2 linked regions of the Thermus thermophilus genome follow. The protein of the gene in region 1 binds, or shares a complex with, the protein of each later gene. Links are inferred from orthologs where the notes say so. Each region holds a gene or a part of one and is shown on either strand. Other genes may lie near its edges. The genes, in order: rpsG and tig.

What was found.
Region 2: the proteins of rpsG (region 1) and tig are in contact, whole or in part, in a crystal structure (PDB 3GTY), measured with the Thermotoga maritima proteins. The link is inferred for Thermus thermophilus from one-to-one orthologs. Residues at the interface, in WP_004081843.1 of Thermotoga maritima: Lys34, Lys52, Lys55, Glu59, Arg62, Gln63, Glu66, Asn67, Lys69, Val71, Arg95, Ala109, Lys110, Lys111, Gly112, Arg113, Pro114, Glu117, Glu121, Ile124, Ala125, Tyr127, Asn128, Asn129, Thr130, Gly131, Lys135, Asp139, Arg142, Met143; in WP_004081061.1 of Thermotoga maritima: Glu122, Val124, Val129, Leu130, Tyr133, Glu188, Gly259, Ile262, Tyr263, Glu266, Ser270, Glu273, Gln274, Glu277, Arg308, Gln311, Ile312, Ser315, Tyr316, Glu325, Arg329, Arg336, Leu363, Phe366, Trp367, Arg373, Leu377, Arg381, Leu384, Glu387.

What each region holds. Positions count from the first base shown.
Region 1 is NZ_AP025158.1:209,170-220,164, reverse strand. Bases 628-3,566 are described here. They hold rpsG (30S ribosomal protein S7), read right to left. Parts: upstream 2,363-3,566; coding sequence 1,892-2,362; downstream 628-1,891. Other genes in these bases: tsaE (tRNA (adenosine(37)-N6)-threonylcarbamoyltransferase complex ATPase subunit type 1 TsaE), read left to right, coding at 3,198-3,566; rpsL (30S ribosomal protein S12), read right to left, coding at 2,370-2,774; fusA (elongation factor G), read right to left, coding at 628-1,889. Outside these bases: more of fusA, read right to left, coding at 1-627; more of tsaE, read left to right, coding at 3,567-3,635; TthTMY_RS01245 (TlpA family protein disulfide reductase), read right to left, coding at 3,597-4,082; TthTMY_RS01240 (metal-binding protein), read right to left, coding at 4,126-4,608; TthTMY_RS01235 (cyanophycinase), read right to left, coding at 4,616-5,329; TetR/AcrR family transcriptional regulator SbtR, read left to right, coding at 5,407-5,976; TthTMY_RS01225 (CarD family transcriptional regulator), read left to right, coding at 5,973-6,467; TthTMY_RS01220 (hypothetical protein), read right to left, coding at 6,652-7,218; ispE (4-(cytidine 5'-diphospho)-2-C-methyl-D-erythritol kinase), read right to left, coding at 7,196-8,023; ispD (2-C-methyl-D-erythritol 4-phosphate cytidylyltransferase), read right to left, coding at 8,011-8,652; TthTMY_RS01205 (undecaprenyl-diphosphate phosphatase), read left to right, coding at 8,667-9,452; TthTMY_RS01200 (alanine--glyoxylate aminotransferase family protein), read right to left, coding at 9,444-10,505; TthTMY_RS01195 (DnaJ C-terminal domain-containing protein), read left to right, coding at 10,654-10,995.
Region 2 is NZ_AP025158.1:1,480,170-1,491,214, forward strand. The notes cover bases 2,462-5,450. They hold tig (trigger factor), read right to left. Parts: upstream 4,569-5,450; coding sequence 3,354-4,568; downstream 2,462-3,353. Other genes in these bases: clpX (ATP-dependent Clp protease ATP-binding subunit ClpX), read right to left, coding at 2,462-2,717; clpP (ATP-dependent Clp endopeptidase proteolytic subunit ClpP), read right to left, coding at 2,704-3,288; TthTMY_RS07990 (rhodanese-like domain-containing protein), read right to left, coding at 4,845-5,129; carB (carbamoyl-phosphate synthase large subunit), read left to right, coding at 5,250-5,450. In the rest of the region: TthTMY_RS07960 (nicotinate phosphoribosyltransferase), read left to right, coding at 1-1,419; more of clpX, read right to left, coding at 1,518-2,461; more of carB, read left to right, coding at 5,451-8,336; TthTMY_RS08000 (cyclic-di-AMP receptor), read left to right, coding at 8,393-8,722; TthTMY_RS08005 (DsbA family protein), read left to right, coding at 8,719-9,582; tRNA (adenine(58)-N(1))-methyltransferase TrmI, read left to right, coding at 9,603-10,370; TthTMY_RS08015 (Rqc2 family fibronectin-binding protein), read left to right, coding at 10,355-11,045. UniProt on the Bacillus subtilis protein: Involved in protein export. Acts as a chaperone by maintaining the newly synthesized protein in an open conformation. Functions as a peptidyl-prolyl cis-trans isomerase.

The sequences.
Region 1 (10,995 bases):
TGGCCCCGGCGGGCGTTCAGGTCGCCGATGACGTCGCCCATGTACTCCTCGGGGGTGGTGACCTCCACCCGCATGATGGGCTCGAGGATCACCGGGTCCCCCTTCTGCACCGCCTCCTTGATGGCCATGGAGCCGGCGATCTTGAAGGCCATCTCGGAGGAGTCCACCTCGTGGTAGGAGCCGTCGTAGAGGGTGACCTTGAGGTCCACCACGGGGAAGCCGATGAGGGGCCCAGACTGCATGGCCTCCTCAATCCCCTTCTGCACCGCGGGGATGTACTCCTTGGGGATCACCCCGCCCACGATGGCGTTGACGAACTCAAAGCCCGAGCCACGGGGGAGGGGCTCCACCTTGATCTTCACGTGGCCGTACTGGCCGCGGCCGCCGGTCTGGCGGATGAACTTGCCCTCCACGTCCACCGGCTTGGTGATGGTCTCCCGGTAGGCCACCTGGGGCTTGCCCACGTTGGCGTCCACCTTGAACTCCCGCTTGAGCCGGTCCACGATGATCTCCAGGTGGAGCTCGCCCATCCCGGAGATGATGGTCTGGCCGGTCTCGGGATGGGTGGAGACGCGGAAGGTGGGGTCCTCCTCCGCCAGGCGGGCCAGGGCCTGGGAAAGCTTCTCCTGGTCGGCCTTGGTCTTGGGCTCAATGGCCACGTCAATCACGGGCTCGGGCACCTCAATGGACTCCAGGATGACCCGGGGCGCATCCTCGCCCACCAGGGTGTCCCCGGTGATGGTCTCCTTGAGGCCCACCACGGCGCCCAGGTCGCCCGCCTTGAGCTCCTCCACCTCCTCCCGGTGGTTGGCGTGCATGCGGAGAAGCCGGGCCACACGTTCCTTGCGGCCCTTGGTGGTGTTGTAGACGTAGGAGCCCGAGGTGAGGGTCCCGGAGTAGACGCGGATGAAGGTGAGGCGGCCCACGTAGGGGTCGGCCATGATCTTGAAGGCCAAGGCCGCCAAGGGGCCATCGGGGTCGGGGTGGATCTCCACCACCTCCCCTTCAGGCGTGGTGCCCTTGATGGGGGGGATGTCCAAGGGGCAGGGCAGGTAGTCCACCACCGCGTCCAGGAGGAGCTGGACACCCTTGTTCTTCAGGGCGGAGCCCAGGAAGACGGGGGTGATCTTAAGGTCAATGGTGCCCTTACGGATGGCGGCCACCAGCTCTTCCTCGGTGGGCTCCTCGCCCTCGAGGTACTTCAGCATGATGTTCTCGTCAAAGTCGGCGGCCACCTCCACGAGCTTCTCGTGGTACTCCCGGGCCTGGTCCAGGTACTCCTCGGGGATGGGGATCTCGCGGATGTCCGTGCCCAGGTCGTTGCCGTAGGTGTAGGCCTTCATCCGGAGGACGTCAATGATCCCCGAGAAGGTGTCCTCCCGGCCAATGGGGAGCTGCATCACCACCGGGCGCGCCCCCAGGCGCTCCTGCATGGTGCGGATCACGAGCCAGAGGTCGGCCCCGGTCTTGTCCATCTTGTTGGCGAAGGCGATGCGGGGCACCTTGTACTTCTCCGCCTGGCGCCAGACGGTCTCGGACTGGGGCTCTACCCCCTGGCTGGAGTCAAAGACCACGATGGCCCCGTCCAGGACCCGCATGGAGCGCTCCACTTCAATGGTGAAGTCCACGTGGCCCGGGGTGTCGATGATGTTGATGCGGTGGCCCTTCCAGAAGCAGGTGGTCACGGCGGCGGTGATGGTGATGCCGCGCTCCCTCTCCTGCTCCATGAAGTCCATGGTGGCCGTGCCCTCGTGGACCTCGCCGATCTTGTGGATCTTGCCTGTGTAGTAAAGGATGCGCTCGGTGGTGGTGGTCTTGCCCGCGTCGATGTGGGCGGCGATGCCGATGTTCCGGAGCCTCTTCAGGTCGTACTCTACCTTGACCGCCATACTCACCACCGGTAGTGGGCGTAGGCCCGGTTCGCCTCGGCCATCCGCTCCACGTCCTCCTTCTTCTTCACCGCCCCGCCCTTACCCTCGGCGGCGTCCATCAGCTCGTGGGCGATGCGCACCGCCGCGCGCCGCTCAGGGCGCTGGTTGGCCGCCTGAACGAGCCACCTCAAGGCCAGGGACTGCTGGCGCCTCGGGGAGACCTCCATGGGGACCTGGTAGTTGGCCCCGCCCACGCGGCGGGAACGGACCTCCATCCGGGGCTTGACGTTCTCCACCGCCTGCTTGAAGACCTTGAGGGGCTCCTGGCCGGTCTTCTCCTGGATGATCTTGCAGGCGTCGTAGAAGATGCGGGCGGCCAGGTTCTTCTTCCCGTCCCGCATGATCTTGTTGATGAAGGCGGTGACCAGCACGTCCCCGTAGACGAGGTCGGGCTGGAGCTGACGGACTTCTGCTCTCCTTCTCCGTGCCATAGCTCACCTACTTCTTGGCCTTGGCCGCGGTTTTGGCCGCCTCCTTGGGCCTCTTGGTCCCGTACTTGGAGCGGCTCTTCTTTCGGTCCTTGACCCCGGCGGCGTCGTAGACCCCGCGCACGATGTGGTAGCGCACGCCCGGCAGGTCCTTCACACGGCCGCCCCGGATGAGGACCACCGAGTGCTCCTGAAGGTTGTGCCCCTCGCCGGGGATGTAGGCCGTGACCTCGTAGCCGGAGGTGAGGCGCACCTTGGCCACCTTACGGAGCGCCGAGTTGGGCTTCTTGGGGGTGACGGTGCGCACCACGGTGCACACCCCCCGGCGGAAGGGCGCCCCCTTCAGCGCCGGAACCTTGCTCTTTCTGCGGACCTTCTCGCGGCCCTTTCGGACGAGCTGATTGATCGTCGGCAGTGCCACCACTCCCTTCTTTTTGGACTTGCCCCCTTGTTCTCAAGATCCCCCCGGAGGGGAATGCCCTCCGTTATGCCCCACACGGGGTCCACCCTCAGGGCCAGGGGCTGGCCCTGAGAGCCCTCAACTGCCCTAGTGTACAGGCAAAACCCTTTCTTGGCAATACCTTCCGGGCTTGCCTTGCAAAGGTCGGGACGAGGGTGTCCCGCCCCCTCCGGGGTACAAGGCGATTTACTAGGCAAGCCCCCGCGCTTGACAAGGCAGCGCCTTTTGCTAAACTGGTGCTTGCGCTGAGGCGCGCCCACGCCGGGGTGGTGGAACTGGTAGACACGCCATCTTGAGGGGGTGGTGCCCGCAAGGGCGTGCGGGTTCAAGTCCCGCCCCCGGCACCAAACCGAGGCCCGAAAGGGCCTTGTTTCGCTTATGCGGCTCCTTCTTTCGCGCAGGCTTTCGCGCCTCGAGGACACCCAGGCCCTGGCGGAGGAGGTCCTGGGCCTCCTCCCCTGGGGCGCCCTTGTGGCCCTCGAGGGCCCCTTGGGCGCGGGCAAGACCACCTTCGTGGGCTTCCTCGTCCGGGCCCTGGGCTTCCCCGGCCGGGTCACGAGCCCCACCTACACCCTCATCCACACCTACCCCACCCCCGAGGGGCCCGTGGTCCACGCCGACCTCTACCGCCTGAAGGACCCCTCCCTCCTCCTCGGCCAGCTGGAGGCCGCCCTGGAGGGGGCACGGCTCGGCCTGGTGGAGTGGGGGGAGCCCCGCCTCCTCGGGGCGAGCCACCTCCTTAGGCTTTCGCCGGAAGGGGAGGCCCGCCGGGCCGAGCTATGGGAGGTCGGCCCCGGCGAGGAGGAGGGCGTCTAGCAAGGCCTCCCGGCCCGCCCGTCCGGCGAAGAGGGCCACCACCTTCCCCTCCCGGTCCACCACAAAGGTCCAGGGCTGGCCCAGAACCTTGAACCGGGCCGCCACCTCGTGGGGCCGGTCCCGGTCCGAGGCCAGAAGGGGGATGAAGCGGGGGTAGGCCTTCATGTACTCCAGAACCACCTCCCTGGTGTCCCGGGGCTCCCGGCTGATGACGTAAAACGGGACCCCCGTCTCCTCCGCCACCCGGTGCAGGCCGGGGAACTCCGCCTTGCACACCGGGCACCAGCTGGCCCAAAAGACGAGGACCGCGGGCTTTGGCATCGTCGCCGGGGCCACGGGCCGGCCCTGGGGGTCCCAAAGGAGGAAGCCGGGAAGGGGCTCGCCCGGCTTCACCGCCAAGGCCAGGCTCAACGCGCCCGCCACGAGAAGGGTCCAGAATTTGGTCATGGCTTCAGTATGGCAGAGGAGGGTTTGCGGAGGGTGAGCGGCCTCACCGAGGACGGCGCAGGCGCTTCAGGCCGTGGTCGGGCCGGATCCCGTCCGCGAGGAGGTGGAGCCACTGGGAGGCGTAGTAGCCGAGCAGGCCGAAGCCCCATAGCTCCGGGGGAAGGTCTAGGGAGACCTGTAGGCCCAGAGTCCAGCGCAGGACCAGGAGAAGTAACCCCACCCAAGCCCCCAGGTAGGCGAGCCGGGTGAGGGGCCCAAGCAGCCAGGTATGGGAGAGGCCCCGGTGCCTAAAGAGCCAGCCGTAAGGGCGCCAGAAGGCGGCGAGGACCCCCCAGCGGCGGCTCGCCCTCACCCCCCGCTCCGCCAGGTCCAAATCGGGGGAAAGGAGGTAAGTGCCCGCCAGGTAGGCGAGGCCGAAGGCCCAGGCCCGGGGGTCCTCCGGAGAGCCCCCCGCCGCCAGGTGGGCCAGAGCCAGGCCGCCCAGCGCCGCCAGGTTCAAGGCCTCGTGGGCGCGCCCCGAGGGCATGCCCCGATTATAGGCTGGGAAGGGAGAAGCGCTCGCCCGTGGAGAGGACGTCCACCCTCAGGCCGCGGACGCCCCGGCCCGTGTACTCGGCCCCGCCGGCGTCCACCAAGGTGACCCCGCCCGCCCACACCTCCCCGAGGCCCCGAAGGAGGCGGAGGGCGGTGTTTTCCAAAAGGCCGAGCCCCACGAGGTCGGGGTTGTCCGCCACCAGGCGGGAAAGGGCCAGAAACCGCCCCCGCTCCTCCACCCGGGGAAGGAGGGCGAGCCCCCTGAGGAGGGCGAGGCCGAACCCCGCCCGGACCTCGCCTTCCAAGGCGTAAAAGGCCGCCTCGCCCAGGAGGCCGGTGGCCTCTCCCACGGCCACCACCCCACCCCCCTGGCGGTAGACCTCGGCGAGGGCCTGCAGGAGGAGGCTGTTGCGGATGAGGTCCAGGAACTCCGGCAGGCTCTCGGCGGCGAGGATCACCAGGGGGCTTTCCGCCACCCGCCGGGCCACCTCGGGGTCAAAGGCCTCCTCCCGGCGCCGGAGGTAGACCACCCGGCCCCGCCTGAGGCCCAGGTCGCGGTAGACGAGGCGCCAGGCCTCGGCCAGGTCCCGCAGGGCGTACGGGATGAGGAAAAGGGCCTCCCCACGGGCCTCCTCAATAAGCCGGGCCTCCACCCGGTTGAGGGCGCCCCGCAAGGGGTCCGCGGTGAGCAAGGCGAAGTAGCCCTGACGCACGCTTTCACCTCCCCTGTACCTCCTAGGGTAGCGCACCCCTCATGAAAGGGGAAGGACGGTGTGGTAGACTGGGGGTCGTGGCCGCGATGATAACCCCTCCAGGGGCCGGCGTCAAGGACAAGAAGCGGGCCATCCTCGAGGCCACCCTGGCCGTGCTCCGGGAGCGGGGCCTCTCCGGGCTCAAGATGGAGGAGGTGGCCCGGAGGGCGGAGGTAGGCAAGGGCACCATCTACCTCTACTTCCGCGACAAGAGGGACCTGCTCAAGGCCCTGGTGGAGGAGCGCACCTGGGCCTTCTACCGCGAGGTGGAGGAGGTGGTGCGCCGCAAGGCGCCTTTTTTTGTGCGCCTCGAGGAGGTACTGAGGCGCCGCCTGGCCTGGGTGCAGGAGTGGCGGGGCCTCTGGGCCGCCGTGGCCCGGGAGGCCATGGACGACCCCACCCCCTGGCTCAAGGGCCTCCACGAGCACTACCTCCGCCTCCTGGAGGAGCTTTTGCGGTCGGGCCAGTCGGAAGGGGCCGTGCGCACGGGCCTCTCCCCCAGGGCCACGGCCGCGGTCATCGCGGCGATGGGGTGCACCCCCTCCTTGGAGGTGGAAGCCTATTTGGAGCATCTTATGGAGGTGCTCCGGAAAGGAGTAGAGCCGTGAAAGAGTTCAGGCCTGGGGACAAGGTGGTCTTGCCCCCCTACGGGGTCGGCGTGGTGGCGGGCATCGCCCAGCGGAGCGTAAGCGGGGTGAGCCGGGCCTACTACCAGGTGGACTTCCCCGGTTCCCGCTCCAAGGCCTACGTGCCGGTGGAAGCGCCCCACAGCGTGGGCCTAAGGAAGGCCCTGGCCCCGGAAGAGGTCCCCGTGATCCTGGACCTGCTCAAGAACGGGCGGATGCCCCTCCCCAAGCAGTGGGCCGCCCGGCACCGCAAGACCAGCGAGATCCTGGCGGACGGGAACCCCTACCGCATCGCCCAGATGGCGGGCCAGCTCCGGGCCTGGGAGGTGGAGCGGGGCCTTCCCGACCTGGACCGGCAGGCCCTGAGGCGGGCCATCCACCTCCTGGCCGAGGAGGTGGCCCAAAGCCTAGAGATCACCGTCCAGGAGGCGAAGCGCCTCTTTGAGGAGGCCTGGGGCGAGGAGCTGAACTAAGCGCCCGCTTGCCGCCTCCCGGCCCGGCCGGGGGGGCTGCCTTTTTCGGGGGGCCTCCCGGGCGAAGGCGACGGGGACAGGCATACCCTTTCTTCCGGTTTCCTCCGCCCCACTGGCCCAGGGAAGCCCCCTAGGGACCCTTTGCCGGGGCCCCCATGCCGGCGCAAGCCAGGATGGGGCGGTATCAGAGGAGAAGGCTCCAGGTGGCCTTTTCCGCCTCCAGGATGCGGCGGAGGTAGGTCCGCACCACCTCGGGGTCCAAGCCCTCCCAAAGGCCTCGGGCCAGGACCTCGAGGTCGTAGAGGACGGCCTGGAACTCGGGGGCGAACCAGTGCTGGGAAAGCTCCGCCCAAGGCCCCTCCTCCGGGACGTGGTGGGCCCAGGCCTCGAGGAAAAGTCCGTTTAGGAAGTAGAAGAAGACCACCCGGTAGGCGTAGGGAAGCCGGCCCATCTCCTCCAGCAGGGCGATGTAGCCCGCCCGCACCGGGTGGACCGGGGCGGAAGGGCTGGCCCCCTGGAGGAGGAGCCAGTCCAGCTCCTCCACCGTGGCCATGAGGGCCTGGACCAAAGGGGCCCGGTGGGCCTGGGGGGCCTCCAGAAGCAGGCCCACCTGGTAGCGGTAGAGCGCCTCCACGAAAGGGTAGTCCTGCTGGAGCCAAAACCGGAACCGCTCCTCGTCCAGGCGAAGGGGCAGGGCCTTGATCTCCTCGAGGAGCCCCGGGACTTCCTTAAGCAGGTCCAGACCCAGCATCCCCACCTCCCAGCGTGCCGGCCCAGGCGCGCCCCCAGGCCCCAAGCGCCTCCGCCGCCCGCCTCGCGTGGTCCGGGCCTTCCGCAAGCCCGAAGAAGGCGCTCCCCGAGCCCGACATGAGCACCCCTCTAAGCCCCAACGCCCGCATCCGGCCCCGCACTTCCTTGAGCTCGGGGAAGAGGCGGAAGGCGGGGCCTTCCAGGCTGTTCCAGTACGGGGGCTCCTCCCCCCGGGCCAAGGCCTCGAGGATGGCCCCCACGGGGAGGTCCGGGCCGAAGTCCTCCGGCCGCACGGCCCGGTAGACCAGGGGCGTGGGCACCTTGAGCCCGGGAAAGAAGACCACCGCGGGGACCGGGGGCAGGGCGAGGGGCCTAAGCCTCTCCCCCACCCCCCGGGCCTCCGCCCCCCGCCCGAGGAGGAAGAAGGGGACGTCCGCCCCGAGGGTCCGGGCCAGGGCGAAGAGGTCCACCTCCGCCGGGTAAAGGGCCTTGAGGGCAAGAAGGACCTGGGCCGCGTCGGAACTCCCGCCCCCAAGCCCGGCTCCCTCGGGGATCCGCTTCTCCAAAAGGATGCGCACGCCCCCGGGTTGGCCCGCCGCCTCGAGGTAGAGGGAGGCCGCCCGGTAGGCCAGGTTCTCGCGCCCGTAAGGCCCCTGGAAGTGGAGGCCCGCCGAAACGGGCTCCACCACCAGCCGGTCCGCCAGGGAGAAGGGGGCGAAGAGGGTGTGGAGCTCGTGGTACCCGTCCTCCCGCCGGAAGCGGACGGAAAGCCCGAGGTTGACCTTCGCGGGGGCTAGGCGCTCCATACCCGGGCCAGGGCCTCCGCCAAGACGAGGTCCGGAGGGTGGGTGATCTTAAAGGCCGTGGCCTCCCCTTCCACCAGGGCCACGGGGTAGCCCAGGGCCTGAACCAGCTGGGCGTCGTCGCTGGCCTCGAGGCCCTTCCTCCGGGCGTAGGCGTGGGCCTCCCGGAGGAGGGCGGTGAAGAACCCCTGGGGGGTCTGCACCAGGCGGAAGGTCTCCCGGGGCACCACCCGGCCGTAGGCCTCCCCCTCCGGGGCCATGAGGGTGTCGGGCACGGGGAGGACGGGGACGGCGGCGCCGCTCCTTTGGGCGGCCTCGAGGACCCGCTCCACCAGGCCCCGGCTGACGAAGGGACGGGCCACGTCGTGCACCAGGACGAGGGGCAGGCTCGCCGCCTCCAGAAGCCGGGCCACCGAGGCCTGCCGGGTGGCCCCCCCCTCTAAAAAGACGGCCCCAAGCCCCTTCGGGGGCTCCGCCCCGGGGGGCAGGGCCACCAGGACCTCCGCCGCGTCCCGGAAGGCGGCGAGGGTCCACTCCAGAAGCGTCCGCCCCCCCACCTGGAGGAAGGCCTTGGGGCCTCGGCCCAGGCGGAGGCCATTCCCCGCGGCGGGGATGAGGACGGAAACCTCCACGCCCCCATGGTAGCATGGGCCGCGTGAGCGCTTGGGAAGCCCTTCTGCTCGGGGTGGTTGAGGGGCTCACGGAGTTCTTGCCCGTCTCCTCCACCGGCCACCTCACCCTTCTCTTCCACCTCCTGGGCCTGCCCGTGGAGGAGGACCCCTTCCTCAAGACCTTCCTCGTGGCCATCCAGCTCGGGGCCATCCTGGCGGTCCTCCTCCTCTACGGAAGGCGCCTTGCGGCCGACCGGGCCCTTTGGCTCCGCATCGCGGTGGCCTTCGTCCCCACGGGGGTCATCGGCTTCCTCTTCTACCCCCTGATCAAAGGGGTCATCCTGGGGAACGACGCCGTGGTGGCCTTCTTTCTCTTCTTCGTTGGGGCAGCCCTCCTCTTCGCCGACCGGCTAGCGGAACGGGCCCAATACCCGGACGTGAAGGCCCTTCCCCTCGCCCGGGTGGCCTGGATCGGGGTCTTCCAGGGCCTCGCCGCCCTCTTCCCCGGGACGAGCCGGAGCGGGGCCACGATCCTGGGGGGCCTCCTCCTGGGCCTCAACCGGCAAGCCGCCGCCGAGTTCAGCTTCCTCCTGGCCCTTCCCACCATGTTCGCCGCTGTGGGCTACGACCTCTGGAAAAGCGCCCCAGAGGTGCCCGAAGGCGGCTGGTCCCTCCTCCTCCTCGGCTTCCTCGCCGCCCTGGCCACCGCCCTGGTCACCGTGCGCTGGATGCTGGCCTTCGTGGCCCGCCACGGCTTCCGCCCCTTCGCCCTCTACCGCATGGCCCTGGCGGCGGTCTACGCCTTCTTCTTCCTACGCTAGGGCCAAAGCCCGGTCCAAGACCTTCAGGAAAGCCCGGTACGCCTCCCGCCGGGCCCCCTCCCCCATGAGGCCGAGGCGGAGGACCTGGCCCCGGGTGGGGCCGATCCCGCCGGCCACCGCCACCCCCTCGGCGTAGAGGGCCCGGACCAGGCGGTCCGCGTCCACCCCCTCGGGGGGGCGGACGACGAGCACCGTGGGCAGGGGGCTGGCCTTGGGGTAGGGCCGGAAGCCCCGGGCCTGGAGCTCCTCCAGGACCCAGGCGTAGACCTCACGGGCGCGCCGCTCCCGGGCCACCACCCCCTCCTCCAGGACCAGGTCCAAGGCCTCCAGGAGGGCGTAGTGGAGGAGGACGGGGGTGGTGTGGTGGTACCCGCCCCGCTCCCAGTGCTCCGCCACCCGGGCGAGGTCCAGGTACCACCCCCGTTTCCCCGTGAAGGCCTTCCTGGCCTCGAGGCTTGCGGCGATGGGGGCGAGGCCGGGCGGGGCGGAAAGGCACTTCTGGCTCCCGGTGAAGGCGTAGTCCACCCCCATGGCCCGCATGGAGAAGGGGAGCATCCCCAAGGTGGTCACGGCGTCCAGGAAGAAGAGGGCCCCAGCCTCCTTGGCCAGGGCCCCCACTGCCTCCGCCGGGTTCAGCACCCCGGTGGAGGTCTCCCCGTGCACCAGGGCCACCATGCGGTAGCGCCGCTTCTTCAAGGCCCGGGCCACGGCCTCGGGGTCCACGGGCTCCCCCGGGGGGAAGTCCAGGACCTCGGGGTCCAGGCCGTGAAGGGCCGCCATCTCCGCCACCCGTTGGGAGAAGGCCCCGTTCACCAGGACCAGGACCGGCCCCCGGTCCAGGTTGGCGAGGCCCGCCTCCATGCCCAGGCTCCCTGAACCCGCGAGGGCGGCGACCAAGGCGCCCTCCCCGGGGTCAAACAGGGCGGCGAGCCTCTCCTGGATGGCCCGGTTCACCTGGAGGACCTCGGGGTCCAGGTGGCCGCGCATGGGACGGAGAAGGGCCTTCTGCACACGCTCGGGAATGGGGGTGGGTCCAGGGGTTAGAAGCAGCATCCAAGCCTCCCTCAAAAAGGCCGGGCCCCCGGAGGCACGCCCCGGGGGCCCCTTCCCGAAGGAAGGGACCCCCTACCGGCGAGCTCGCGAGGGCCTCATTGCGCGCCACTTTAGCAAAGCCTCCCCGGGCTTGTAAAGTGCTAGGTAGATGAAGGACTACTACGCCATCCTGGGGGTGAGCCGGGAGGCCAGCCAGGAGGAGATCAAGAAGGCCTACCGCCGCCTGGCCCTCAAGTACCACCCCGACCGGAACCCGGGGGACAAGGAAGCGGAGGAGCGCTTCAAGGAGATCAACGAGGCCTACGCCGTCCTCTCGGACCCGAAGAAGCGGGCGGCCTACGACCGGGGCCACCTCGAGGCCCCCGAGTACCGGCCGGAGGACCTCTTTGACCTCTTCTTCCAGGAGGTCTTCGGCGTCCGCGGCCACAGGAAGCCTCCGCGGGGGGAGGACCTGGAGGCGGAGGTGGAGGTGGAGCTCCAGGACCTCCTC
Region 2 (11,045 bases), 1.3 Mb from region 1 along the record:
TTCTACCGGAAAAACCCCGACTACGGGGCCCACCAGGCGGGCTACACCGTCTTCGCCGGGCTGGACCCCTTCCTAAGCTGGATGGAGGAGGCCCGCTTCGGCGAGGAGGAGCTTGCCGCCCTCCGCAGCCTAAAGGGCCCCTCGGGGAAGCCCCTCTTCGCCGAGGACTACCTCCGCTACCTCAAGGCGATGGGGGGGTTTTCCGGCCTCACCCTAAGGGCCCTCCCCGAGGGGCGGGTGGCCCACCCCCAGGTGCCCCTGGTGAGCGTGGAAGGCCCCCTCCTTCAGGCCCAGCTCCTGGAGACCGCTCTCCTCAACCGCCTCAACTACGAGACCCTCATCGCCACCAAGGCGAGCCGGGTGCGGGAGGCGGCGGGGGAGGCTGTGGTCTTGGAGTTCGGCCTCCGCCGCGCCCCGGCCAAGGGCGGGGAGAGCGCCACCCGGGCGAGCCTCATCGGGGGGGCGAACCGCTCTAGCGCCGTGAGCCTCTCCCACCTCCTGGGCCTTCCCGCCTCCGGCACCCACGCCCACAGCCTGGTCCAGGCCTTCATGGCCTTGGGCTACGGCGAGGAGGACGCCTTTCGGGCCTTCGCCGAGGTCTTCCCCGACGACACCATCCTCCTTTTGGACACCGTGGACACCCTCCACTCGGGGCTTCCCCACGCCATCCGGGTCTTTGAGGAGCTTAGGCGCAAGGGGCATAGGCCCCTAGGGGTGCGCATAGACTCCGGGGACCTGGCCCACCTCGCCATCCAGGTGGCCAGGGAGCTGGACAAGGCGGGGTTTCCCGAGGTCGTCATCGTCCTCTCCGGGGACCTGGACGAGCTCGTCATCTGGCAGATCAAAAGCCAAATCCTGGAGGAGGCCCCCCGCTACGGGGTGGACCCCGACCGCCTCCTCAAGCGCTTGGTCTACGGGGTGGGCACGAGGATGGTGGTCTCCTGGGGCGCTCCGGCCCTGGGCGGGGTCTACAAGCTGGTGGCGGTGCGGGAAAACGGCACCTGGGCCCCGGCGATGAAGGTCTCCAACTCCCTGGAGAAGGTCCTAAACCCCGGGCACAAGCGGGTCTATCGGGTCTACGACGAGCGGGGCCTCGCCACCGCCGACCTCCTGGCCCTGGCCGAAGAGGAAGTGCGGGAGGACGCCCCCCTCACCCTCCGCCACCCCACGGACCCCACCAAAAGGCGCACCTTAAGGCCGGGAAGCTTCCGGCTCGAGCCCCTCCTGGAGGAGGTGTACCGGGGAAGGAGGCTCTTCCCTCCTCTCCCCCTGGAAGAGCTCAGGAAGCGCCGGGACCGGGACGTGGCCCTCCTGGACCCCGGGGTGCGGCGGCTCGTGAACCCCCACGTCTACCACGTCTCCCTCACGGAGAGGCTTTTCGCCCTGAAGGAGGAGCTGGTGCGGCGGCTTGGGGGCTAAGTACCCCGCTCTGGCTTGCGCCAGAGCGGGGGCCCCAAAAGAGCCTTCGCAAAGCCCTACTTCCGGCGTCCCATGTGGCGAGGTCAAGGTGCGGGCCCTCAGGAGGCCTGCTTGAGCCGCGCCTCCTCCAGGGCCTTCAGGGGGTGGTCCAGGTGGGGGAGGTCAAAGACGATCTCCCGCACCCCGCTCCCCGGGGCCTCAAACATCAGGTCCACCATGGCCTTCTCCAGGATGGCCCTGAGGCCCCTCGCCCCCGTGCCCCGCTTGAGGGCGCGCCGGGCCACCTCCTTGAGGGCCGCCTGGGTGAAGCGGAGCTCTATCCCTTCCATGCGGAAGAGCTCCTGGTACTGCTTCACCAGGGCGTTTTTGGGCTCGGTGAGGATGCGCACCAGGTCGTCCTCGCCCAAGGGGTGGAGCTGGACGATGAGGGGGGCCCGGCCCACGAACTCGGGGATCATGCCGAACTTGATGAGGTCCTCGGGGATGACCTCCAGGGGCTCCTCCCGCTCCTTCCTCCCCCCGGTGAAGCCGATGGCCGTCTGGCCCACCCGGGCCTTGACGATGTTCTCCAGCCCCTCAAAGGCCCCGCCCAGGATGAAGAGGATGTTCTTGGTGTTCACCGGGATGAACTCCTGGTGGGGGTGCTTCCTTCCCCCCTGGGGCGGGACGTTGGCGATGGTCCCCTCAATGATCTTGAGGAGGGCCTGCTGCACCCCTTCCCCGGAGACGTCCCGGGTGAGGGAGGGGTTTTCCGACTTGCGGGCGATCTTGTCAATCTCGTCAATGTAGACGATGCCCATCTCCGCCCGCTCCACGTCAAAGTCGGCGTTCTGCAGGAGGCGGAGGAGGACGTTCTCCACGTCCTCGCCCACGTACCCGGCCTCGGTGAGGGTGGTGGCGTCGGCGATGGCGAAGGGGACCTCCAGGAAGCGGGCCAGGGTCTCGGCGAGGAGGGTCTTGCCCGTGCCCGTGGGGCCGATGAGGAGGATGTTGGCCTTGCCGATCTCCGCCTCGGGGTGGAGGAGGCGCTTGTAGTGGTTGTAGACGGCCACGCTTAGGGCGCGCTTGGCCGCCTCCTGCCCCACCACGTACTGGTCCAGGTGGGCCTTGATCTCCTGGGGCCGGGGGAGGCGGCTCGGCCCCTTGGGGGCGCGGCGCCCCTCCTGGGCCAGGAGCTCCTGGGCCCTTTCCACGCAGTCCTCGCAGATGTAGACGTCCTCAATGGGGCTTTCCAGAAGCCGCCCCGTCTCGGGGGGGCGGAGGCCGCAGAAGCTGCAGTGGGGCCTAGGCCTCTTCACGGGTCACCACCTGGTCAATGAGGCCGTATTCCAGGGCCTCCTGGGCCGAGAGGTAGTAGTCCCGGTCCGTGTCCTTCTCCACCTTCTCCAGGGGCTGACCGGTGTGCTTGGCCAGGATCTCGTTGAGGAGCCTCTTCGCCTTCAGGATCTCCTGGGCCTGGATGGCGATGTCGCTCGCCGTCCCCCGCACCCCGCCCCAGGGCTGGTGGATCATGACCTTGGCGTGGGGAAGGGCGTAGCGGCGGCCCTTCTCCCCCGCCGCCAGGATCACCGCGGCCATGCTGGCCGCCAGGCCGATGACGATGGTGGACACGGGGGCCCGGACGAACTGCATGGTGTCGTAGATGGCGAGGCCCGCGTCCACCTCGCCCCCGGGGGAGTTGATGTAGAGCTTGATCTCCTGGTTGGGGTTCTGGGCGTCCAGGAAGAGGAGCTGGGCCACCACCACGTTGGCCACCTGGGCGTCTATGGGGGTGCCCAGGAAGATGATGCGGTCCTTGAGGAGGCGGGAGTAGATGTCGTAGACGCGCTCGCCGCGGGCCGTCTGCTCAATGACGTAGGGTATGACCATACCAATCCTTAGTTTAGCGGCAAACCCAGGGGGGAAACCCCCCTGGGCCACCATGCGCCAGGCCCTCAGCCCAGGGCCTTCAGGGCCTCCTGCACCGCCTTGTCCTGGCGGAGGCGCTCCTTAAGCCGGGCGAGGCCCTCCTCGCCGAACCGGCGGCGGAGGTCCTGGACGGAAACGCCGTAGGCCCGGGCCGCGGCCTGGAGGTAGGCCTGCCACTCCTCCTCGGAGACCTCGGGGTTGAGCTCCTCGGCGAGCTTCTCCCGGGCGAGGGCGATGCGGACCCGCTTCTCCGCCTCCTTGCGCAGATTCTCCTGGAACTTCTCCAGCTCCCCTTTCTCCTTCAGGGCCTCGAGGTAGGCCTCCAGGCCGATCCCCTGCCGGTAGAGGTCCTCGGCCAGGTGCTCCAGGAGGTGGCGCTCCTCCGCCCGGAGCATGGAAGGGGGGATCTCCACCTCCAGGCCCTCGGCGAGCTTCTCCAAGAAGGCCCGCTCCCTGACCTCCTCGTAGGCCCGCTCCGCCTGGCGCTTGAGGCTTTCCCGCACCCGGTTCTTGAGGTCCTCGAGGCTTTCCGCCTCCAGGGTCTTGGCGAACTCCTCGTCCAGCTCGGGGAGCTTCAGGGTCTTGACCTCGAGGACCTCGGTCCTGACCTCCCGCACCTTCTCGCCCCTCTCGTTCAGCACGGGGACCATGACCACGTCCCCCGCCTTCCTGCCGAGGAGGGCCTCCCGCACGTGGGGAAGGGCTTTGGCGAGGTCAATGGGGAACTCCACCCCCTCCTCGGTGCGGACGAAGAGGTGGTCCCCCTCCTGGGCCTCCCGCTCCACGGGGACGAGCTCGGCGTAGCGCTGGCGGAGCTCCTCCAGGGCCTTCTCCACCATCTCCTCGGTGACCTCGGGCGGGGAGACCTCCAAGGCGAAGCCCCGCCAGTCGGGAAGCCTCACCTCGGGGTAGTTCTCCACCTCGGCCACGTAGCGGAAGCCCTCCACCTCGCTCAGGTCCTGCTCCACCACGCGGGCGGCCACGGGGCTTAGGCCGAGCTCCCGCACCGCCTCGGGGTAGGTCTCCTCCACCAGGCGCTCCTTCAGGTCTTGGAGGAGCGCCTCCCGGCCCAGGCGGGCCTCCACCACCTTCAGGGGGGCCTTGCCCGGCCGGAAGCCGGGCACCCGCACCCGGGAGGCGAGGTCCTTAAGCAGGGCCTCGTAGCTCGCCTTCACCCGGTCGGCGGGCACCTCCACCCGCACCTTGACCAGATAGCCGGAACGCTCCAGGATCTCCGCCACGTTTCACCTCGTCCCGATGAAGGGGGGGCCGCCCGGATGGTGCGAGGAGCGGGACTTGAACCCGCACGGGTTGCCCCACCGGATCCTAAGTCCGGCGCGTCTACCGATTCCGCCATCCTCGCATGGGGGCGACCCCCCCTTTAAAATACCACCCCTTTCGGGGTGGCGGCTTGGGGTGAGCGATGGGACTTGAACCCACGACCCCCGGATCCACAGTCCGGTGCTCTAACCAGCTGAGCTACGCTCACCGCGCTCAGCATCCGCCATTCTACGGGGCTACTTCCCTTGCGTCAAGGCCTGGAGGCCGCCCTCGAGGCTCATGGCCTCGTACCCCTCGGCCTCGAGGTAGAGGGCCGCCACCTGGCTCAAGAGGCCCTTTTCGCAGACCAAGAGGAGGGGCCTGCGGGGCAGGCCGTGCTCCCCCTTCTGGATCTTCTCCAAAGGAACCCACTCGGCGGCGAAGGGGAGGGGCGTGCTCCTGCGGTCCGCAGGGCGGACGTCCACCACAAGGACGCCCTCCTCCAAGAGGGCGGGGAGCTCCTCGGGGCGCACCTTCCGCACGCCTTCCAGCCTACCCCGCCTCCCGCCCTCCGTCCAGCCCCAAGGCCCCATTGCATATTTATGCCACAACCCCTGGCCCTTGCCCGCGCCTTCATGCTATCCTCTTCCACCGGGTGCACGATGCCGCCGCGGAAAGACCTGAAGAAGATCCTCATCATCGGTTCCGGGCCCATCACCATCGGCCAGGCGGCCGAGTTTGACTACTCGGGAACCCAGGCGGTGAAGGCCTTGAGGGGGGCGGGCTACCGGGTGGTCCTGGTGAACTCCAACCCCGCCACCATCATGACCGACCCGGAACTCGCCGAAAAGACCTACATTGAGCCCCTGGACCTGGAACACCTGGAGGGCATCCTCGCCCGGGAAGCCCCCGACGCCCTCCTCCCCACCCTGGGGGGGCAGACGGGCCTTAACCTGGCCATGGCCCTCTACGAGGAGGGCATCCTGCAAAAATATGGCGTGGAGCTCATCGGGGCCAAGGCGGAGGCCATAAGGAAGGGCGAGGACCGGGAGGCTTTCCAGGAGGCCATGCGCAGAATCGGCCTCGAGGTTCCCAGGGGACAGCTTGTGAGGAGCGTGGAGGAGGGCCTCCACTTCGCCCGGGAGGTGGGCTTCCCCGTGGTCGTCCGCCCCTCCTTCACCCTGGGGGGCACGGGGGGCGGCGTCGCCAGGAACGAGGCCGAGCTCAAGGAGGTGCTTGGACGGGGCCTCACCCTCTCCCCCGTCCACACCGCCCTCGTGGAGGAGTCGGTCCTGGGCTGGAAGGAGTTTGAGCTGGAGGTGATGCGGGACCACGCCGACACCGTCGTCATCATCACCAGCATTGAGAACGTGGACCCCATGGGCGTCCACACGGGGGACTCCATCACCGTGGCCCCGGCCCAGACCCTCTCCGACGTGGAGTACCAGAGGATGCGGGACGCCGCCAAGGCCATCATCCGGGAGATCGGGGTGGAGACGGGGGGGTCCAACATCCAGTTCGCCGTGGACCCGAAGACGGGCCGCCAGGTGGTCATTGAGATGAACCCCCGGGTCTCCCGCTCAAGCGCCCTCGCCTCCAAGGCCACGGGCTTTCCCATCGCCAAGATCGCCGCCCTCCTCGCCGTGGGGTACCGCCTGGACGAGCTCCCCAACGACATCACCCGCAAGACCCCGGCCTCCTTTGAGCCCACCATTGACTACGTGGTGGTGAAGATCCCCCGCTTCGCCTTTGAGAAGTTCCGCCCCTTGAGGAACACCTTGGGGGAGCTCAAGGACGAGCTCACCACCCAGATGAAGTCCGTGGGGGAGGTGATGGCCATCGGCCGCACCTTCAAGGAGGCGCTGATGAAGGCCCTGAGGGGCCTGGAGCGGGACGTGAGGGCCCTCGCCGGGGTCAAGACGGAGGAGCTGGAGCAGAAGCTCTACCCCAACCCCGACCGGATCTATGCCGTCATGGAGCTCCTTAGGCGGGGGATGCCCGTGGAGGAGCTTTACCAGGCCACCCGGATAGACCCCTGGTTCCTCCACCAGATGAAGGAGATCGTGGAGGCGGAGGAGTGGCTCAAGGGCCACCCCCCCAAGGACCGGGAGGACTGGCGCTTCTACAAGGGGCTTGGCCTCACCGACCGGAGGATCGGGGAGCTTTTGGGGAAGGGGGAAAAGGAGGTGCGGGCCGAGAGGAAGGCCCTAGGGGTGGGGCCCGTCTACAAGACGGTGGACACCTGCGCCGCCGAGTTTGAGGCCTACACCCCCTACCACTACTCCACCTACGAGCTGGAGGACGAGGTCTGGCCGTCGCAAAAGCCCAAGGTGGTGATCCTGGGCTCGGGGCCCATAAGGATCGGGCAGGGGGTGGAGTTTGACTACGCCACGGTCCACGCCGTCTGGGCCCTGAAGGAGGCGGGGTTTGAGACCATCATGGTGAACTCCAACCCCGAGACGGTTTCCACGGACTACGACACCGCGGACCGCCTCTACTTTGAGCCCTTGACCCTGGAGGACGTCCTCAACATCGTGGAGCACGAGAAGCCCCTGGGGGTCATCGCCACCTTGGGGGGGCAGACCCCCCTGAAGCTCGCCAAGGGCCTGGAGGAGGCCGGGGTGAGGCTCCTCGGCACCCCCTTTAGCGCCATCCACCAGGCGGAGGACCGGGAGGCCTTCCACGCCCTCTGCCAGAGGCTCGGGATCCCCCAGCCCGAGGGCCGGGTGGCCCAAAGCCCCGAGGAGGCCTTAAGGCTCGCCCCGGAGGTGGGCTTCCCCCTCCTCGTCCGCCCGAGCTACGTCCTGGGGGGGCGGGCCATGCAGGTGGTGCGGGACGAGGAGGAGCTTAAGCGCTACCTGGAGGAGGTCTACGCTCCCCTGGAGGAGAGGCCCTCCATCCTCCTGGACCGCTTCCTGGAAGGGGCCATAGAGCTGGACGTGGACGCCCTCTCGGACGGGCAGGAGGTCATGGTGGCCGGGATCATGGAGCACGTGGAGCGGGCCGGGGTCCACTCCGGGGACTCGGCCACCCTCCTTCCCCCCGTCCACGTCCCCGAGGAGGCCCTGAAGAAGGTCCGGGCCTACACCCGCCGCCTGGCCTTGGCCCTCGGCGTGCGGGGGCTTCTCAACGTGCAGTACGCCGTGGTGGGGGAGGAGGTGTACGTCCTCGAGGCCAACCCCCGCGCCTCCCGCACCGTGCCCTTCGTCTCCAAGGCCATCGGCGTCCCCCTGGCCAAGCTCGCCGCCCTCATCGCCGTGGGCAAGACCCTAAAGGAGCTCGGGGTGCGCGACCTGGACCCCGTCCCCCCCTACTACGCCGCCAAGGAGGTGGTCATCCCCTGGATCAAGTTCCCCGGGGTCATCCCCGAGCTCGGCCCGGAGATGCGCTCCACGGGGGAGAGCATGGGGATAGACCCGGACCCCTACCTCGCCTACTACAAGGCGGAGCTCGGGGCCGGGCAACGCCTCCCCCTCTCGGGCCGGGTGCGGTTCATCGGGGAGGGGCTGGAGGACCTCAAGGCCCTCTACCGGGAGGCGGGCTTCGCCCTCACCGAGGGGCAGGACTACGACCTCCTCATAAGCCCCGTCCCCGACCCCGAGCTGAGGCGGGCCGTGGAGCGGGGCCTCCCCTTCATCACCACCCGGGAGGGGGCGTGGTGGAGCCTGAAGGCCATCCTGCGCGCGCGGGAAAGCGGCCTTAGGGTGCAAAGCCTTCAGGACTGGCACCAGAAGGCCCCCCGGGGGTAGGGTTCCGGGGCCCTCCCGGCCCCAAGCCCCCCGCCCTCCGTGTACAATAGGCCCCAATGAAGCTGGTCATCGCCATCGTCCAGGACACGGACGCCCCCGGGCTCACCAAGGCCCTCCTGGAGCGGGGCTTCCAGTCCACGAAGCTCGCCTCCACGGGGGGGTTTCTGAGGGAGGGGAACACCACCTTGCTCATCGGCCTGGAGGACGAGAAGGTCCCCGAGGTGCTGGAGCTCATCAAGGAGAAGTGCCGCACCCGCACCCGCCTCGTCTCCCGGGGCCTCCCCTTCGCCGAGGCCCCCGATCCCTTCCTGGTCCAGCCGGTGGAGGTGCAGGTGGGCGGCGCCGTGGTCTTCGTCCTGCCCGTGGAGCACTTCGTCAAGCTATGAGGCGCCTCGCCGTCCTCCTCCTCGGCCTGGGGGCCGCCTGGGCCCAGATCGCCGCCCCCCTGGAGCGCTTCTCCCCTGGGCCCCTGCCGGAAGGGGCCCGGGTCCAGACGGAGGCCAGGTCCGGCCGCCTCTACGCCGTGCGCTACGAGGGCCCGGCGAACGCGAGCCTCATGGGCCGGATCCTCTCCGCGGCCACGGGGGTCCCGGGCCACGCCCAGGGCTTCGTGGCCTGGTACGGGAAGAACCAGGCCCTCCTCCGCCGGGGCCCCGTGGAGCTCAACGTGGAGGGCGCCTTCCTCCTCAAGCTCGCCGTGGGGGCCTGGGCCGAGATGGAGGTGCGCCCCCTCCTCACGGAGGAGGCCTTCTTCGGGAAGGACCGGCACGTCCTCGGGGAGAAGGGGGTGGTGGTCCGGGTCTTCTCCGACTTCCAGTGCCCCTACTGCCAGCGCCTCGCCCGGGAGGTCCTTCCCGCCCTTAAGGCCATGGCCCGGGAAGGGCGGCTCCGCCTCGCCTACCGCCACTTTCCCCTCTACGAGATCCACCCCGAGGCGGTGCCCGCGGCGGTGGCCAGCGAGTGCGCCGCGGCCCAGGGGGCCTTCTGGGCCTACCACGACTTCCTCATGGCGGGGTCCGGGCGGGACTACCTGGCCCTGGCGGGGCGGCTCGGCTTGGACCCCAAGGCCTTCCAGGCCTGCCTCGAGGACCCCGCCTCCCGGGCCCCCGTGGAGGCGGACCGGGCGCTGGCGGAGAGGCTCGGCCTGCCCGGCACCCCCTCGGTCTTCGTGGGGCCCTTCCGGCTCCCGAACCCCTTTGACCTGGAGCGGTACCGGGACTACCTGGCCCTAGCCGAGGCCCTTTAGGCCTCCCGAGGAGGTGCGCCGTGGCGTGGCCGGGACCGCTATTGCTCAAAGACCGCAAAGGCCGGGCCTACCTGGTCTTCCCCAAGGAAGGGGGCGTCTTCCACCACCACAAGGGAAGCGTCCCCCACGAGGCCCTCCTCGAGGCGGGCCCCGGGGGGGTGGTGCGGACCCACCTGGGGGAGGAGCTTTCCGTCCACCGCCCAACCCTGGAGGAGTACCTCCTCCACATGAAGCGGAGCGCCACCCCCACCTACCCCAAGGACGCGAGCGCCATGGTGACCCTCCTGGACCTCGCCCCGGGGATGCGGGTCCTCGAGGCGGGAACGGGCTCCGGGGGCCTCACCCTCTTCCTGGCCCGGGCCGTGGGGGAGAAGGGCCTGGTGGAAAGCTACGAGGCCAAGCCCCACCACCTGGCCCAGGCGGAACGGAACGTCCGGGCCTTCTGGCAGGTGGAGAACGTCCGCTTCCACCTGGGAAAGCTTGAGGAGGCGGAGCTGGAGGAGGCGGCCTACGACGGGGTGGCCCTGGACCTGATGGAGCCCTGGAAGGTCCTGGAGAAGGCGGCCCTGGCCCTGAGGCCGGACCGGTTTCTCGTGGCCTACCTGCCCAACATCACCCAGGTCCTGGAGCTCGTCCGGGCCGCCGAGGCCCACCCTTTCCGGCTGGAAAGGGTTTTGGAGGTGGGCTGGCGGGAGTGGGAGGTCCGGCTTCCCGTGGCCCACCCCCGGTTCCAGCAGGTGGGGCACACCGCCTTTCTCGTGGCCCTTAGGCGATGGAAGGCCTCCTGATCCACGCCGTCTTGCGGGAGCTTGAGCAGGAGCTCCCCGCCCAGAACCTGGGCCTCGCCTTCCCCGAGGAGGGGACGGTGGCCGTTCTCCTCAAGGGCCGGACGGGGAGGCTCTTCAACCTCGTCCTCCACTACCGCCCGCCCACCCCGAGCCTCGCCCTGGAGCCGGGGAAGCTGCTGGGCGAGCCCAAGACCCCCTTCCAGCGCCAGCTCCAGGCCCGGGTCAAGGGGCCCTTGGCGGAGGCGAGCCAGCTCAAGCTGGACCGGGTGGCCTTCTTCCGCTTCGCCGGGGAGCAGGGCTTCGTGGACACGCCCCCTTCGGTCCTCGTCCTCGAGGCCACGGGCCGCAACGCCAACCTCCTCCTCCTGGACGAGGAGGGCCGGATCCTCGGGGTGGACCGGGTCATCACCAAGGAGGTGAACCGCTACCGGGAGCTGAGGCCGGGCCTCCCCTACACCCCCCCGCCCCCCTACCGGAAGCTGGACCCGAGGACGCTTGCCGAGGAAGACCTCCGCCCCCTCCTGGGCAAGCCCCTCAAGGAGGTGATCCGGCACGTGGACGGGGTGGGGCAGGAGCTCATGCGGGAGCTCGCCCGGAGGGCGGGCCTCACCCCCGAGACCCCCCTGGACGAGGCGGGGCTTGGGCGGGTGTACCGGGCCCTAAAGACCCTGGTGG